3 regions of the Proteiniclasticum sp. C24MP genome follow, and region 3 is predicted to be linked to each of the others. Evidence: a T-box and tRNA genes for the amino acid it is inferred to sense, from the RefSeq annotation. Region 3 holds a T-box; the other regions hold tRNA genes.

Region 1 (6,328 bases), on a different contig from region 3:
GCCTTCAAGCACCAGAACTATGTCAACAATGTCGGCATCCTTCGAGTGGGCGGAGATACCACCTATGTACTCTGGCTGGATACGCTGACTGTATGGGCTTTCAGTATTCCGATCACGTTCTACCTGCTGTCAATCTCCGCCCCCTTCCCAGTGATCTATTTCTCCGCAGGAGCCCATGAAATCCTTCGTATCTTCTTTGGTCTGTCTCGAACCAGAAGCGATAAATGGGTGAATTCTCTGGTGGATGACGCAACAGAGCAATCGTCCGAGGCAGGCGTGTTATGATGCTTTGTGTTACCTCAGCTATGTATTCACAATCACTGCCATAATACGGAAGAAAAAGAGCAAACGAGTGACCTGCCGCCTGAGTCTCAGAAACCTCATATGAATCGAAAATACAATATTTTGATGCAATTGAAAAAGCAGCATTTTTCTCAGAAAATACTGCTTTTTCCCCTTTTTAGGATGTGGATGAAACTACCTGATAGAATGTTCCTCTGATATTTATATGCTAGAGATTCATGATAAATGTGACACCAAAAACAGCAATACCAATGAAAGAAACAAAGAGTGACTTCCCTTCTTCTTTCATGTAGTAATAGATAGCGCCTCCGGCAGTCAGAGCAAAGGGAATCAGAAGCCCCACATATTTACTGGCGTTGTTTCCCATGGACCCATCCATCTGAATCTGGAGACCAATAGTCTCTGGCAGTATTATGATTCCTATGATATACAAAGCCATGGCAATCAGAACGAGAGCTCCACTAAGCATGATTCGACCATTTCTATTCATATTGCACTTCCTTTTTATAATATTCTAGGCAACCGATTCATTTTGAATTATGACTATATTATATCACTATATTATTGGGGAAGTTACCTAGGAATCTAAATAAAAAGATTACTGCAAGTGACTCTCGCTCTGACCTGCAATAGATTGTCCGACTGACTTTAAAAATCGCAAAAAAGAGGAGACATCATGCAATAGCATCTATCTCCTCCGTCATACTAAAATCTGGATATTTTAAACTAGTGATTTTGCTTTTTCCTTATTTTCTTTGAACTCATTCTGAATATTCTTTAGAATCTCTTCATTCTCAATCATGTCTACCACTGATCCTGCTATGATTTTCGCACCATATTTTATTGCAGCATAGGCTTCTTCAGATAACGCATAATCAATGAATGTCTGGGAATGAGATGATGTTCCAGGGGGAACAAAAGCTACTCTTATGCATGACCCAGGTAATTCAAACATAACATTTCCAAAATCTGTAGAACCTGTCTTCTGTCTGGGAGGTGTAATATTGGGTGCATTGATTGCTTCTGCATTTTGAAGCAACAGTTCATTTAGTGACAGAACCGGAATCTTGTTATTGTATGCTCTTACAATTTTATACTCGCAGTTTGTTCCAGTCATGAGTGCTGCTCCCTTGAATATATTTTCAGCACGTAAAATCACATCATCAAGTTGTGTGCGATTATATGATCTTAGACTCACAGTTGCCACTGATTTTTTAGGTACCACATTTGCGGGGCCACCCACTTCTTTTATTGTGTAGTGCATTCTGACATCGTCGGGTACATGCTCTCGCATAAATTCAATCCCGTTAAACATGAGCAGTACAGCATCAAGAGAGCTTCTGCCCTGCTCTGGTTTTAATGCAGCATGGGCACTTTTACCATGAAAAGTCACTTCAAAGTTTGTTGAAGCCAGAGATTTGACATCTGTTGTTGTCTCCGGTCCCCCATGCATCATTATTGCAACATCGATATCTTTAAATGCTCCGTTCTTAAGCATTATGATTTTTCCTCCACCACCTTCTTCCGCTGGTGTTCCATAAACTATAAGCCTGAATGGCTTATCAGTATATAAATTCTTCACTGCTAACGCAGCTCCAATTATTGAGGATGGTTGCAAATGATGTCCGCATGCATGGCCGATCCCTTCTAATGCATCATATTCTGTTAATAGTCCGATTGATGGACCACCATCCAGATTTTTGTATACTGCTCGAAATGATGTTTCAAGGCCGCCTACACCACGTTCTACCTGAAAACCGTTATCCTCCAGAAAATCACAGATATAGTTTGCGGATTGAATTTCATTAAAGGAAAGTTCAGGATGATTAAAAATAAATTCTGCCATTCCATTAAGATCTTTCTCTATACTGTCAATGTAGTCGTATAATTTTTCTTTCATAAATTCCTCCGTTAAAATGGTCCTAATTTGATGTATTGAGCTATTGTAACTAAAACACTTCCCACTACAACCCATATAAGAAACAGTTTCCACATAAATTTCATCCATCTATCATATGGAATATTCGCAACACCTAAAATGCCCATCAGCGCTGTAGAAGTTGGTAGAATATAATTACAGAATCCGTCACCAAAGTTAAATGCCAGTATTGCTGTTTGCCTGGTCATTCCAATCATATCCGCAACTGGAAGTAATATCGGCATAACAACTGCGGCCTGTCCGCTTCCTGATGTGATCAGGGCATTGATTACAATATTAGAAACATACATAAAGGAACCTTGAAGAAATGCTGGTACCGTCACCAGAATACTGTTCAGTCCATAAACAATCGGATCTAGAATCTTTCCATCTCCCATAACCTGAGAAACAGCTGTTGCTGTACCCAGTATTAGGGCTGCACCAATCATTTTTTTTGCACCTTCAACAAAATATTTCGCTATTGTACTCGGAGAATATCCCATAATCATTCCTGATATGAGTCCTAACCAAATGAATGCTGCTCCATTATGACTGATTTTCCACCCTAGATTAATACCACCGTAAACTATAACCACCAGTGTTCCCAGAAGTGTTAACAATACCAGCCACTTTCTTGTATTCATTTCGCCGAATGAATCCAAATCTGCAACGCCTTCTTCTCTTTCCTTGTCCAAATCATACATAGGACTGAGCTCAGGATTCGCCTGTATCTTGTTGGAATATCGGATCAGATATATGACAGAAACGATGAAGAAAACTACCAGAGATATGGCTCTATATTCAATACCCGAATATAGAGGCAATCCACCCAGTTCCTGAGCCAATAAAGTTGTGCTGACATTGAGTGTGCCAGTGGAAAATCCTACTGCACCACCAATCAGAATGACCCCAACCCCTACTATGGAATCTAGTCCCATAGCAAGTGCAATCATAACCGTTATGGGTGCAAATGCTATGAATGTGTTAACGCTCTTCACGGTAGTGATGAGTGCAAAGACCAGCGTCAGTATAAATACGAATATCCCTTTCTTATTAGAAAATTTTCTTGCTACTTTCGCTATAGAGGAATGAATCGCGCCACTCTTCGTCAGAATATGAAAAGCACCTCCAGATAGAAGGATTGTTGCTATCAGCTCTGCTCTGGTTATCAGTCCTTGTACAAGGTAAAAAGGAATCAGAAAAATATTGACAGGAGTCGATTCAACATTAGTGTATGTACTGGGATCTACGACGGTTTTCCCTGTCACCTCATCAGTGATCCTGGCATATTCTCCTGCAGGAATAATCCAGGTAAGAAGTGCTGCGAAAAAAATGATAATTGCAATGACAACAAGAGTATGTGGGAACTTGAACTTCCCTCTCAATGATTTGAATGTTTTCTGCATATTGGGCCCCCCTTTATTTTTCTTTATTTTCTCACTATTTCCCCTTTTCTATCAGTTAATTTGATTTCATTGTAGTTAAAACTACAAAATATGAAAATATAATCTTCAATTTATCATAAATAGTGATAGAATAATATATAATTAAGCAAGCATGGAGGATAAACTTAGATGAATAATAATGGCAAGTACGATTTGGATTCAAATTGCAAATCATTAATAATGGATTATCCTGCATGTGATAATCCGGAAATTATTGATTCTATTATGAAGCATGGCAAAAAGCAGAGCTATAAAAAAGGCACTATAATCACCACTCCAGGTGACCAGATAGACTCCATTAAATTTCTCTATTCAGGAAAAATCAAAGTTGTTATGAATGATTCTTTCGGATACGAAAAAGTATTATACATTTTAAGCAATGGATGGTTTTTGCGGGAAGGTCTTTTCATCAATAACAGACTGACATCCACTGCAAAAAATACTACGTATGCTGAAGAGGAATGCATTGTTTATTTGATTGATCGGCCTGCATATGAGATCTTATCCAAAGAAACTGACTTTCTTCAATCTCTGATCAAGAGTTGTACCATTAAAAGAAGTGTTTTGGTGAATGAAATCAATAATATGACTTTCATGTCTGCACGCGATCGTATACTTCAGCTTCTCATTGCATCCTCTCAGAAAAATCCTGACAAGATGGATTCTCAATGGCACAATCTAAAGCATAAATATTCTCATCAGGACATGGCTTCTATTCTTGGCATGAATAGGGTTACCGTGAGTAAAGTAATTACTGCTTTGTGCAAGACTGGCGAACTGCGTGTACTAAATCAGAAAATCCAGATTAATCATAAGCTTTTATAGGACTTTACCAGTAATCTTATCTTTATAGTTAATCCGAACCTCAGATAGGCAAATATTTTCATGCTCAGCATGAAGAAAAGCAGCTCCCCTCATCACAAGGGAAGCTGCTTTTCATTTCTGGCGGAGAGAGAGGGATTCGAACCCTCGGTACGCGGTTAGCGTACAAAAGTTTTCGAGACTTTCACCTTCGACCTCTCGGACATCTCTCCACAACAGAACTAGTATACCTTTTTTTAGGGTATTTTGACAAGAGAGAAGTGCAATCTTACCAGACATAAGACTGCACTTTTTTGTGTCTATCTGAAAATAGTACTGATTTCTTGGAATTCCGTCTCTGAGATCTTCACCTTTCTTGTCTTCTGATTGGCTCTGATCTGATCCGCATGCTTCGCTCCTGGAATCACTGCATCAATGAAGTCCGTTTCCAGATACCAGGCCAGTACCAGCTGATAGACTTCACAGTCCTTTTCTTTTGCCATTCTCCTCAGGAGATCGATCTTTCTCAGGTTCTCCTCGTATTTGGTGGAGAAATTCGGATTCTTTCTTCTTCTTTCCGGAATCTCCGTTTCCAGGGTGTATTTTCCTGTCAGAAGGCCTGCAGCAAGAGGAAAATACGGGATAAAAGCGATGTTGTTTTTTCTCAGATACGGAATGAACTTCTCTTCCTTGTCTCTGACCAGAAGATTGTACTCATCCTGAACCACATCGATGTATCCGTCTCTGTTGGCTTCCTCGATCTGTTCCAGAGAGAAATTGGACACGCCGATTTCACGGATGATGCCTTTTTCCCTCAGCTTCTGGAGCGCTCCTACAGCCTCGTACTTCGGTGTCTTCTCATCAGGGAAGTGGATGTAGTAGATGTCGATATAATCGGTCTTGAGCCGTTTCAGAGACTTATAGACCTCATCCACCAGAAAGTCCGGATGGTTGTCCACCACAATCTCTCCCTTTTCCATTCTATGCGCACCTTTTGTTGCAAGAAGGATCTTGTTTCTTGCATTGCATTTCTTCAGCACATCACCGATGACTTCCTCGGAACCACCCATGCCATAGTAATAGGCTGTATCGAAAAAGTTCACTCCCAGGTCCAGCGCCGTCAGAATCATATTATGGGATTCCTCATCGCTGATGGGATTGTATCCGGGATTGCCCACCGCATTGGTGCCAAGCCCCACCGGGTTCAGCTGAAAATCGTTGTAGATATCACTCATTCTCTCATCCCTCATTTCCTTCTTTTCTTTCTATTTTACCATAGCTTCAGTCAAAAGCGCTCAGCTTTGTGATGGTCGTATCCGGAAGCTTCTCTGCCCAGCTGAGGATTCGCTCATGGCAGGTGAAAAGAACGCTCTGGACCGGCACCTCCCGGTCTCCGCTGAATTCATGGAGAAACTGAAGGCCTTCTCTGGCCCTCTTGTCATCATACTGGGTGAACACATCGTCCAGGAATAAGGGTCTTCTCTTCTCTTCCTGAATGATCAGATCCGATATGGCGAGTCTCAAAGAAAGATAGGCCTGATCGATGGTTCCCCCGCTTAGGAAAGCCCAGTCATACATCTTCTTCGAATCCTGGTCCTGGAAAGAGATGGCAAGATCCCTAGACACCATGACCTCCTCATACTTCCCGCCGGTGAGTCTCTGGAAGATCTTCTGGGTCTTTTCATTGACCCTGGGACCAAAGGAGCTCTGCATTCTGCTGAAGGAAGCCATGAGGGTTTCTCTGGCAAGTTTCAGCGCTTCATGGTCACTTTCCATCTCCTCATATTCCGCGCGTGCTTCTTCCATCTCATTCTCGATCTGACTGATGTTTTTCTTCCTCCTGTATTTTTCCCGCACTTCG
Region 2 (6,328 bases), on a different contig from region 3:
GACGAATTTCCATACGGGTCCTATTTTCCTGACTTATGTATATAAGGAAGAGATCACAAAGATCATTGAAGACTACAAGAAGAACCATGACCCCATTTACGACTTCGTGGCGGAAGACGGTGTAAAACATACGGCATGGGTGATCCTGGAAGATGAGATCATCGAAGCGCTTGTTGAAAAATTCAGCGGCGTGGAGTCCCTCTATATCGCAGACGGTCATCACAGAGCGGCTTCTGCAGTAAGAGTGGGCATGATGAGAAGAGAACATAATCCGGACTATACGGGAGAAGAGGAGTTCAACTACTTCCTTTCCGTGATCTTCCCAAGCAACGAGCTGAGAATCATGGACTATAATCGTGTAGTGAAGGATCTGAACGGCTGCACCAGTGAGGAGTTCATGAAGACCATCGAAAAGAACTTCACAGTGACTCCTTACGAAGGGGAAGGTCCATACAGACCAGAAGAGAAGCATACCTTCGGTATGTATCTGGACAAGAAGTGGTATAAGCTCACAGCGAAGGAGCATATCGTATTCGATGAAGATCCGCTGAAGAGACTGGACTGCAAGATTCTGCAGGACCATCTGCTGAAGCCGGTTCTGGGAATCGAAGACCCAAGAGTGGATAAGAGAATCGACTTCGTCGGTGGTATAAGAGGCCTGGAAGAGCTGGAGAGAAGAGTGGCGAAGGATATGAAGGTGGCATTCTCCATGTATCCCACAACCATCATGGATCTGGTTTCCATCTCCGATGCGGGCATGGTCATGCCTCCGAAATCCACCTGGTTTGAACCGAAGCTGAGAAGCGGACTGTTCCTCCATGATCTGGACTAGAGAAAGAATATAGTGATAGAAGACTGCCTGAGCGCGCATCCTTATAGAGGATATGCCAGGCAGTCTTCTTCTTCAGGCTTCAACTGCGACAACTGTTTTTCTATGCAAGGGAGAGCATTATGGTTTATAATGTGTAGAGTATCAGATGGAGGACGAATAGATGAAAAATAAAGCTGTGATTCTGGGTTCGAATTATTATATAGGATTGTCAATCATCAGATGTCTTGGAAAAGAGGGCATTCATACGGTGGCCTTGGATTATGCCAGGGAGAATACCTATGGAGCGGATTCGAGATATCTCAAGGAACAGATTATCGTTCCTCATTACAAGAAGAATGAACAGGAACTGCTTCAATTCATGGTGGATTATGCGAAGAAAGAGAAAGAGAAACCTGTGCTTTTCCCCAGTGGAGACCCTTATGTGGAATTCATCGACAGAAATTTCGATGCACTGAAAGAAGGGTATCTTTTCCCCATGGATGTCAAAGGGAAATGGACGGACATCATGATGAAGGATACGCTGGAAAAGCTGGCAGTGAAATACGGTATGCCCATTCCGGAAAGTGTGGAGCTGAACGATCCGGCTATTTTTGAAAAAGTGGAAAGAAGCATCGGTTATCCATGTATCTTAAAGCCTACGGAATCCACCATGTTTGTGGCGAAGTTCCGTGTGAAGAACTTCATTCTGCATAGCAGCGAAGAACTGGAGAAGTACAGAGATACCATAAGAGAAAGCGGACTCGATGGGGTCATTCAGAGAATCATTCCAGGGTTTGATGATCATATGTACACCTACGATGCCTATCTTGACAGGGATTCTGAAGTAACCCACTGGATGACCTGTCAGAAGCATAGGCAGTTTCCCATCAATTTCGGCGCATCCGTTTATACAGAGCAGAGACTGGTTCCGGAGCTTCATGAGATGAGCAGAGAATTCTACAGGAATATCGGATACAAGGGTTTCGGAGAAATAGAGTACAAGAAGGATGAGAAGACCGGAAAATACTACCTCATCGAGATCAATACCAGAACCACGAATCTCAACAGCCTTCTTGAAAAAGCAGGCGTGAATTTTCCTCTCCTGGCTTATAAGGAAATGACCGGAGAGAAGATCGAGAAGGAAAAGAGGACCTATGATACCGGAATCCATTTCAGATATCTTTACGAGGATCTCCTGGCCATCAGAGAGTATGTCCGTGCCGGGCAGCTTACAAAGGGCCAGATCATGAAGTCTCTCTTCAGGCGCAAAGCCCCAGCAATCTGGAGTTTCACCGATCCGAAACCCGCCTTCGGTTTTCTGAAGATGGTCTATGGAAAGGTAAGGAAAAGATCTGGCCGGTCCTGAAGAAAGATTGAAAAAAGTAGGATAAATAATCCTTCATTTAGTGTTGACTTCAGGAAGGTTTTCCTTTAAAATTAACTGTGTTGCTCGTAGATTCAGTTTTACGAGCAGCCTATATGGAGAGGTGGCCGAGTGGTCGAAGGCGCACGCCTGGAAAGTGTGTATCGGGGAAACTCGATCATGGGTTCAAATCCCATCCTCTCCGCCATTACCGTGCTAGACGGGGAGTTAGCGGTGCCCTGTAACCTGCAATCCGCTATAGCAGGGTGTAATCCCTAACCGAGGCTTGAACTTTCAGGGTCTGACCCTTAAAAGTGACGTTGATAAGTGGGTCCCACGCAACGGAAGTCTATGAACCTCGTCAGGACCGGAAGGTAGCAGCGATAAATAGAATTTTTCGTGTGCCGTGGCAAACCTATTTTGAGTTTACTGTTCGGGTAACGCTTGAACGTTTACTGAACGGAGTTAGGTGCACGGTTTTAATTGAATAAGAAGCAATCCTCTGCCTGGTGTCAGGCAGAGGATTTTTTGACTTTTCATATATCATTCCACAGGTGCGGCAATCCCTCTGAGCTCATATCTGCAGAGCTTTTCGATCTTATACAGGTAATCGCTGATGCTTTCCAGTGTGGAGAGCATTTCCAGATAGACCAGAGAAGCATCCAGTGAGCACTCCTCGTTCTCCAGACGATGGACATGATTGATGCTGTAACTCTCCAGTTTGAGATCAGTGGATGCGTGCAGCTCTTCCATTGCAGTGAAATCCGCTTCCCGGTAGCTGCTGAGATTGGAGCAGGTCTTTTCATACATCTCATCCAGAAGCGCACTGATCTCTTTCATCTCATCCAGTGCATCCTGGGTGAAGAACATCTCGTTTTCATATCGCTCTTTCTGAAGGTCCATGAGATGATTTGTGTGATTGGCCATGCGCTCCAGATATTTTGCTCCTTTTATGATGCCAGGCAGCATAATGGACTGAGTTTCGCTGAGATTTCTCTTGGAAAGCGCAATCATGTAGTTGGTCAGGTCCTTCTGCAGGAGAACGACGTTTTTCTCCATGGATCCGACTTCTTTCAGGGCATCCAGATTATTCTCGAGAATGGAGGAAAATGTATTCGCGGCCATGGTCCTGCTGTAGGAGGTTGTCCTTCTGAGCTCTCTGAGAGAAGCTCCGAGGGCAGCCACGGGAGTATCCAGAAGCAGCTTGTCCAGATAGCTTACCTGAACCTTTTCCTTTGACTTCTTCTCTTTAATGATGGTCAGAAGAAGCTTCACGAAGTAGTCGTTGAGAGGAAGGAAGATCAGTGCCACTACGATGTTGAAGATGGTGTGAGAATTGGCAATCTGCAGCTGAATGTTGGTGCTTCCCTGAACAGTCAACGTGAAGTATTCGATGAAGCGTACAAAAAGGTGCAGGAACGGCAGCGCAATGACCACACCGATGACATTATGAAGGGCATGTCCCCAGGCGGTTCGCTTTGCATTGATATTTCCGTTGATGGATGCGATGAGCGCTGTGACGGAGGTTCCGATGTTATCGCCCAGCATGAGGATCACAGCCGTGGTAAGAGAAATGAGTCCGGCGTTTCCAAGAAGTATTACAATGCCCACGGTGGCGGAGCTGCTGTGTACGAGGGCTGTAGTGATTGTCCCGATGAGAATTCCAAGAATGACATTGGATGCATAATGGGAGAAGAAGTACTGAATGGATTCATTCTGCTGCATATAGGGAATCCCTTCATTGAGTATCTTGAGTCCCAGAAGAAGAAAACCGACACCCATGACGGAGTGGCCGGCGTTGATGATTTTAGAACCTTTTCCGATGATTTTCATGATGAAACCTGCAGCGACAATGGGCAGGGACAGCTGAATCAGGTTGAAGCTGAAGCTGAAGGCCATGAACTGTGCAGTGACGGTGGTTCCGATGTTCGCTCCGTATATGATGCCGATGGCCTGGGAGAGTTTCATGATTCCGGAGTTGACAAAGCCTACACTGAGAACGGAGATGGCAGTGGAGCTCTGCACAACCGCAGTGAGAAAGATTCCAGCCAGAAAAGCCTTCCAGAGCTTTCCGGTGAATCTCTCCAGAATCCTTTTCATCATATTTCCGGACATTCTTTCAAGCCCCTCTCCCATCATGTCTACTCCGTACATGAGAAGGGCTGTTCCGCCTACGATACCGAAAATGAATTGAATCATATAGCATCATCCTTTGATAAATCCAGGTGAATAAATTAACAGGTTTATCTACTATCAACATAACACTAACTATCAGAATATTCAATGAAGTTAAGTTTTAACAAATGACTGGAGTTTCTCATGAACTTCATGATAATCCATGAAAAAGAGAGTCAACTCATGTATAATAAAAAGGTAAGAATTTTTAGGAAGCAGGTGAAAAAAAGTCATGGCATATACCGCACTTTACCGTGAATGGAGACCTAGAGTATTTAGTGATGTGATTGGACAGGAACATATCACCACCACACTCATTAATGAAATAAAAGCCAATCGCATTGGCCATGCCTATCTTTTCAGTGGAACCAGAGGAACGGGTAAAACCACCTGCGCCAAGATCATGGCAAAAGCACTGAACTGTGTAGACCTTAAAGACGGAGAACCCTGCAACAAGTGTCACATGTGCGTGAAAATCGATGCGGGGATGTCTCTGGATGTGGTGGAGCAGGATGCTGCCACGAACAACAAGGTGGATGACATCAGAGATCTCATTGATGAAGTCCAGTATCCGCCTCATGAAGGAAAGTATAAGGTATATATCCTGGATGAGGTGCATATGCTCTCTACAGGAGCTGTGAATGCCTTTCTGAAGACACTGGAAGAGCCGCCTGAACACGTGGTGTTCATTCTGGCCACTACAGACCCTCAGAAGCTTCCGGTGACCATTCTTTCCAGATGTCAGCGGTTTGATTTCAAGCGCATCAAATATACGGAGATTGCAAAGCGTTTAAGGCGTATTGCCACGGATAAGGGGATTTATGCGGAAGACCGTTCACTGGATCTCATAGCCCGTATTTCCGACGGCGCCATGAGAGATGCCCTTTCCATCATGGATCAGGCCATCAGCATGGGAGAAGGGAAGCTGGATTACGAAGATATTCTGGATATGCTGGGTCTTTCCGGTCAGGAGAACCTCTTCAGACTTTCAGAAGCGATGCTGGGAAAGAACGTGAAGGAATCCATACGAATCCTTGATGATGTTGTGGATGGAGGAAAAGATCCCTACAGCTTCACAAAGGATCTCATCACCCATTTCAGAAACATTCTGGTCGCGAAGATCATGCCCAACCCCGAAGAGGTCATAGACCTTTCCAAAGAGGATATTGAAGTGATCAGAAGACAGGGGGATATCGCTTCCAATGAAGTGATCACGAGGATCATAAGACTCCTGCAGAAGGCGGAGGAGCAGGCGAAGTTCAGCAAGCAGTCCAGAATCTATCTGGAACTTGCCATCATCAGTCTGACGAAAAATGAGCTGGATGTATCGCAGGAATCTGTTCTTGGACGACTTTCGGTTATTGAAGACTACCTGCGGCGCGGACATGTGGTGCCGAATACCAATGAAGGGCAGAAACAGCAGGTAACCGTTTCGGCTGCTCCGGCGACGGAGAAGAAACCCGAGAGGAAGTCTAAATCCGATGAACTTACTAAGGCTGAAGAGCTGAAAGTCATGAAGAATGCGGTGAAGATCGAGGAAGAAGCTTTCAATGATGACTGCAAGGTGACCCTGGACATGGTGAAGAGAAACTGGAAAGAAATCATGGAAGCCCTCAAAGCCAGAAGGCAGATGATCATTCAGGCTTCCATCATTGTAGGTCAGCCTGTGAAATGCGAACGAGGCGTGATTGAAGTGAGATTCACCAAGGAATACGCATTCAGCAGAAAGAGGCTGGAAAAGAAGGAGAACAAGACTGTTCTGGAAGAAGCGGCAAGCTCCATTTTAGGAGAACCGGTGAAGTTCAGATTCAGCGTGGAGGGCGAACGTGCCCAGCAGGAGGAGGAATCCCCGGCGGAAACCTTTGATGATGCGCTGAAGAAATTCGGTATCGATGTAGTGGATGAGTAGAGTTGCAAGATCAGATGAGTTAGTGTAAATTATAAAAAGATAAATATATGGAGGTATGAATTATGGCAAA
Region 3 (5,963 bases):
TCTGCTGATCCTTCTTTTCAACTCTACGCATATCATTGCAAATCTGCAATGGTTTGATGAGGTGGGATATACAAGGACATATCTGACCAGAGCACTGGCCATAGCCGGTCTGACCCTTCCGATTTTTCTTGTTTTTTATATTATTTCGATCCTTTACTATAAAAGTATAGCGAAGAAATATGATTCAATATCTTATCCAAAGAAAACCGAAGCGGAGATCAGAACGAGAAACCGCTATGTCTATACCATTTCAGGAATCTTTTTTCTGATCGTCTCCTATGGACTGGCATCAGACTACTGGTATGTGATTCTCCAGTACTTCAACAGTGTGGATTTCAATCAGGTGGATCCTGTCTTCAGTAAGGATATTTCCTTCTATGTATTCAGACTGCCCATGTATCAGTTTCTGGTATCCATGGCCATTTCGGTAGTAGTGCTTCTTGTGCTCCTGACGGTACTGATTTATCTTCTGATTGCCGCAAAGAGTTCCTTCAACAGGCTTAATTTCAGAAACGCGAGAGGGATTCTCCATGTGATCAAAAGCGGGTTCATCCAGTTTGCAGGCAAAGCGCTTGCCATGCTTATTTCTCTGTTCATGGTTCTTCTGGCGCTGAAGTACTACATGGATTCGTATCTTGTGATGTTCAATGAATCTGGTGTCGTCTATGGACCGGGGTATACAGATATCAAGATCAATGTGCCTTTTCTTCGAATCATCGCGCTGCTGTCGGCAGTTTCTGCCATTGTAGTGGCTTACGGAATCTTGAAGAAGAAAATCAATCTCATAGCTTATCCTGTCCTTGGAATCTTCGCCCTTTCCATTATAAGAGTCCTTGCCGTTTTCGCTGTGGAAGCACTTGTGGTCAATCCCAACCAGCTGGAAACAGAACGGCCCTATATTGTAAACAACATCAACATGACAAGACAGGCGTTTGGAATCAATGATGTGGAAATCAGGCAGTTTGAAGCGGATAAGGATATCACGGCTACTGAAATCAATGAGAACAGAGACGTGGTGGACAGCATCAAGATCAATTCCTATCGTCATACGCTTGATTTCATCAAGCAGGCTCAGGTCATCAGAGGCTACTATGACTTCAATGACGTGGATGTGGACAGATATGTCATCAACGGAGAGAAGAAGCAGGTGTTCCTATCTGCAAGAGAAATCGACAGAAATCTCATTTCACCCGATACCTGGCAGAATATGCACTTGTTCTATACCCACGGATACGGTGTGGTCATGTCGGATTCGAGCACAGCCACCTCCCAGGGGCAGCCGGACTTTCTGATGAAGGACATTCCTACCACGAACAACACGGATATTCCAATTGAAAATCCCAGAATCTATTTCGGAGAACTGGTTTCGGATTACGTGATTGTCGGTACGGAATATGATGAATTTGATTATCCCAAAGGCGGAGAGAATGAAACCTATCGTTATACAGGAGATGCGGGCATAAGGCTCAGTTTCCTGAACAGGCTCCTTTACGCCATAGAAGAGAAAGAACCGAAGATTCTCATCTCCTCTCTGATTGATGAGAATTCCAGTATCATAAGAAAAAGAAACATAAGAGAAAGAGTCGTCAGCATAGCACCATTTCTGACCTACGATTCAGATCCTTATCTGGTTGTGGCCAACAGTAAGGTGTACTGGATGATTGATGCCTATACCATAACCGACCGATATCCAAATGCAAGAACCTTCAATGGAATCAATTATGTTCGAAACTCCGTGAAGGTCGTAGTGGATGCCTATACAGGAGATGTGGATTTCTACCTTGCAGATCCCGAGGATCCCATTGCCATAAGCTACAACAGAATATTCGGAGGCCTTTTCAAGGATCTGAACGACATGCCGGAACCTCTGAGAGAACATATCAAATATCCGGAAGATCTTTTCGAGATGCAGACAACTGTCCTTGAACAGTATCATGTGACGGATGCGGGTATTTTCTACAATGGTGAAGATGTGTGGGAAAAATCGAAGGTCACCACCACAAACGATCAGGAAAAAGTGGCTCAGGAACCTTACTCTCTCTTCACCTCCTTTGGGGATGAACAGGGACTGGAACTGGTGTTTACCGAGTACTATACCATCAAAGGAAAAGAGAATATGGTGGCCATCGTCAATGTGAGAATGGAAGGAGATCATTACGGACAGCTGGTGGAATACAAGTTCCCACCGCAGAAGACCGTTTCAAGTCCCTACCTTTTCAGAAACAAGCTGAATCAGGATCCGGAGATTTCAAAGGAGCTGTCACTTCTTGACAGTGGAGGGTCAGCGGTTGAATTCGGAGATATGGTCATTGCACCCATCGAGAACAGTCTTTTATATGTGGTACCGATTTATCTGGTGGCAGAAGGAGAAAACTCCATTCCTGAAATCAAGCGGTACGTACTCTCCAATGATGATAAAATCGTCATCGGAGACACCTTCATGAGCACTCTGGGACAGCTCTTCGACTTCACAGTGGGTGAGGAGCAGGAAGGCCCAGGAGGCGTTGTGGAAGAGAGACTGGCAAGAGAAGCCAACGATCTGTTCGATCAGGCCACTGCAGCACAGAGAGCAGGAGACTGGGCGGAATACGGAAGACTCATGGAGGAGCTGAAACGTGTTCTGGAGTCCATGTTTGATCAGTAGGAGTAGGAGGAATATAGATGGACTATGATGTAATCATCCTTGGAGGCGGCCTTATCGGCTGCTCCATGGCATATGAGTTATGCAAATACAATCTGAATATCGGTGTCATCGAGAAGAATTTCGATATCGCGGAAGATGTGGCACTGTTCAACTCTTCTCTGATTCTGGATGGAAAAGACATCGAGGAAGATCGGGTTTTTGAGCTGATCAGAAGAAGCAATCAGAAACTGGACAGTCTTTCAGAGGAGCTGGATGTTTTCTATGAAAAGGTCCCGTCTTTCACCGTATATCCCAGCGAAAAGGAAGCCGAAAGAATCTACAAAAGAGCACTGGAGAGAAAAATCGAAGGGATCTCTCTGCTCAAGTCAGAGGAAGCCAACAAGATGAATCACAACATCAAACCCCATGAGGGCTATGTGATCTATTCCATGAATACCGGAGTCATCTCACCGTATGACTATGCCACGGCCATGTCTGAAATCGCCTATGATAACGGTGTGAGCTTCAGAGTGGAAGAAGAGGTCCTTGATATTCAGGATCTGCCACGTGGTGGCGTCAAGGTTACAACCAACAAGAACCGCTATACAGCAAGGGTGGTTGTACGAACCACCTTCGGTGATAAGTACACCATTAAGAAGGATTCTGAAGTTGTAGGCGGAGAAGGCATTGTGGAAAATATGCTAGTGGAGAAGGATTTCAGTAATGAAGTGAAGCACATCATCAAGGAATACAAGGACAACGGAGAAGTCATCACTCTTGTACCCACATCAACCAACAAACTGCTGGCAACACTGCAGACAGGGTCTTCCAAAGAGTTCTCTCAGATGAAGAAGGAAGTGGAAAGTGTCATCGGGCCCTTCCCTCCGGAAAGAGTGGATATCATCAATGAAAGCAGATACTGGGCGGAACCCATCATGATCGATGCCGAGTATGAAAAAGACGGATACATCCATATCCAGGCGAAGAACTATGCGGTGGACAATGTATTCTCCGCATTGACCAGTGATGCGGTGGAACTGGTTCTGAAGCAGTTCAAGGCTACTTCGAACAATGATTTCAAAGTGAAGAGAAGAGAATACTACCGTTTCAGAGAAATGAGCGATGAAGAAAGAAACGAGATCATCAAGATTGACCCGAAGTACGGAAAAATGGTCTGTCTCTGCTCCAACGTGACAGAAGGCGAAATTGTGGATTCCATAAGAAGACCCATGGGCGCACGAACTGTTGAAGGGGTAAGAAGAAGAACAGGGACCATCTTCGGCAGATGCCAGGGATCCTACTGCCTGACGAAGGTGATCAGTATCCTTGCCAGAGAGCTTCATAAGAGTCCTCTGGAAATCATGAACGACAAGAAAGACTCTCAGATCATCTTTGCAAGAATCAAGGAATTCGATTCCATTTAAAGGAGAACAGAAGAATGAAAAGCGAGTATTATACCAGTGTCATAAGAATCAAGGGCTCCGAGCATCACGCCATGGTTCCGGTGAAGAGCGATCAGCCCATTGACCGCAGTCACTTTATTGAGATCTCAAAGGTTTTATCCAGAATCTATGTGGGGGTGCCCTTGGACAGAGGAGACATCATCTGCAGCAATATCCTGAATACTGGTGTGAATATCATCGTGACGAAGTCCATTGAGAGTTGACCTTTACAGGACTTAAGGCTATAATAAATTGAAATAAACCGTTGACGAGACTAGTACTAGGATGAGAATCAGAAAGAGAGCAGATGGCTGGTGTGAATCTGCAGTTCAAATTTTAGGAATCCACCTCTGAGGGACTGTAAACGCAGTACGGAGAAGACCGTTATCTTTATGAAGGATGGACCTTTTGTCCATCGAATTAGGGTGGCACCACGAGTTCTATCGTCCCTTCAGGATGATAGGACTCTTTTTTATATATATTTTTACAAGAAGGAGTGAAGCAAATGTTAGACATCAAAAGAATAAGAGAAAACACGGAAGAAATCAAAGCGCTCATGAGCGACAGAGGAGAAAGCATCGATCTATCCGATTTTGATAAAGTAGTCGCTTTAGATGAAGAGAGAAGACTGACTCTTGTGGAGGTTGAGACAGCCAAAGCAAGAAAGAATCAGGTATCAGCAGAGATTCCAAAGAAGAAGAAAGCCGGGGAAGATGTGTCGGAGATCATGGCTGAGATGAAGACACTGGGAGAAACCATCAAGGAGCTGGACAATAAGGTCAGAGATCTGGATGAAAAAATCGAGTACATCATGATGAGACTGCCAAATATTCCTAATGAGAATGTACCAGCAGGAAATACCGATGAAGACAATGTGGAAATCAGAAAGTGGGGAGAACCAAGAAAGTTCGAGTTTGATCCCAAAGCACACTGGGACATCGGTTCAGACCTTGACATTCTGGATTTTGAACGTGCAGGAAAAGTAACAGGTTCAAGATTCACTTTCCTCAAAGGATATGGTTCGAGAATCGAAAGAGCCATCATAAACTACTTCCTGGATACCCACACAGACCACGGATATGAAGAAGTGATGCCACCCTTCATGGTCAATCGTCAGTCCATGACAGGAACAGGACAGCTTCCTAAATTTGAAGAGGATGCCTTCAAGCTGACAGAAGACGACTATTTCCTGATTCCTACAGCGGAAGTGCCAGTGACAAACATGTACAGAAATGAAACCTTCCAGGTGGAGGATCTTCCGGTCAAGCATGTGGCTTACTCTGCCTGCTTCAGGGCAGAGGCGGGTTCTGCAGGAAGAGACACAAGAGGACTCATCAGGCAGCACCAGTTCAACAAGGTGGAGCTTGTGAAGTTCACAATGCCTGAAGATTCCTATGCGGAGCTGGATAAGCTTGTGGAAGATGCGGAAAGAGTACTTCAGGGACTGGGTCTTCCCTACAGAGTCGTCAGAATCTGCAAAGGGGACTTAGGCTTCACAGCTGCTCTGAAGTTCGATATTGAAGTATGGATGCCAAGCTACAACCGTTATGTGGAGATCTCAAGCTGCTCCAATTTCGAGGATTTCCAGTCCAGAAGAATCAACATCAAATACAAGGAAAGCCAGAAGGACAAACCGAAGTTCGTGCATACGCTGAACGGTTCAGGTGTGGCCATCGGAAGAACCGTGGCAGCCATTCTTGAAAACTTCCAGAATGAAGATGGAACCGTAACGATTCCTGAAGCGCTGAGACCTTATCTCAAGGGGGAAGCACTGATCAGATAGACTGAAAAGGTGGAAGAAGGGGGTTGTGTTTTTCCTGACACAACTTCCATTTTCTTCTAGAAACTCATTGACATGCTTTTTTTATGTTGATATAATACATATTGTCGCTATACTC

The links. A T-box is a leader RNA that pairs with one kind of tRNA and senses whether it is charged. The one in region 3 lies ahead of serS (serine--tRNA ligase), so its partner is inferred to be a tRNA-Ser.
Region 1: it encodes a tRNA-Ser, which carries the amino acid that the T-box ahead of serS (serine--tRNA ligase) is inferred to sense. The anticodon was not compared.
Region 2: it encodes a tRNA-Ser, which carries the amino acid that the T-box ahead of serS (serine--tRNA ligase) is inferred to sense. The anticodon was not compared.

The regions. Positions count from the first base shown of each region.
Region 1 is NZ_JBINJW010000024.1:23,147-29,474, forward strand. Features, by position in the region: gene ACHAL6_RS12885 (MATE family efflux transporter) at 1-285, shown strand, start outside; gene ACHAL6_RS12890 (hypothetical protein) at 512-793, opposite strand; gene ACHAL6_RS12895 (M20 family metallopeptidase) at 1,025-2,203, opposite strand; gene ACHAL6_RS12900 (YfcC family protein) at 2,215-3,627, opposite strand; gene ACHAL6_RS12905 (Crp/Fnr family transcriptional regulator) at 3,796-4,491, shown strand; tRNA gene ACHAL6_RS12910 (tRNA-Ser) at 4,610-4,700, opposite strand; gene ACHAL6_RS12915 (aldo/keto reductase) at 4,788-5,702, opposite strand; gene ACHAL6_RS12920 (AAA family ATPase) at 5,749-6,328, opposite strand, start outside.
Region 2 is NZ_JBINJW010000015.1:37,346-43,673, reverse strand. Features, by position in the region: gene ACHAL6_RS10680 (DUF1015 domain-containing protein) at 1-832, shown strand, start outside; gene ACHAL6_RS10675 (carboxylate--amine ligase) at 993-2,177, shown strand; tRNA gene ACHAL6_RS10670 (tRNA-Ser) at 2,293-2,382, shown strand; RNA gene ffs (signal recognition particle sRNA large type) at 2,386-2,651, shown strand; gene ACHAL6_RS10660 (Na/Pi cotransporter family protein) at 2,718-4,373, opposite strand; gene dnaX (DNA polymerase III subunit gamma/tau) at 4,582-6,258, shown strand; gene ACHAL6_RS10650 (YbaB/EbfC family nucleoid-associated protein) at 6,321-6,328, shown strand, end outside.
Region 3 is NZ_JBINJW010000019.1:792-6,754, forward strand. Features, by position in the region: gene ACHAL6_RS11575 (UPF0182 family protein) at 1-2,644, shown strand, start outside; gene ACHAL6_RS11580 (FAD-dependent oxidoreductase) at 2,662-4,047, shown strand; gene ACHAL6_RS11585 (DUF1667 domain-containing protein) at 4,062-4,289, shown strand; T-box leader at 4,322-4,519, shown strand; gene serS (serine--tRNA ligase) at 4,571-5,848, shown strand.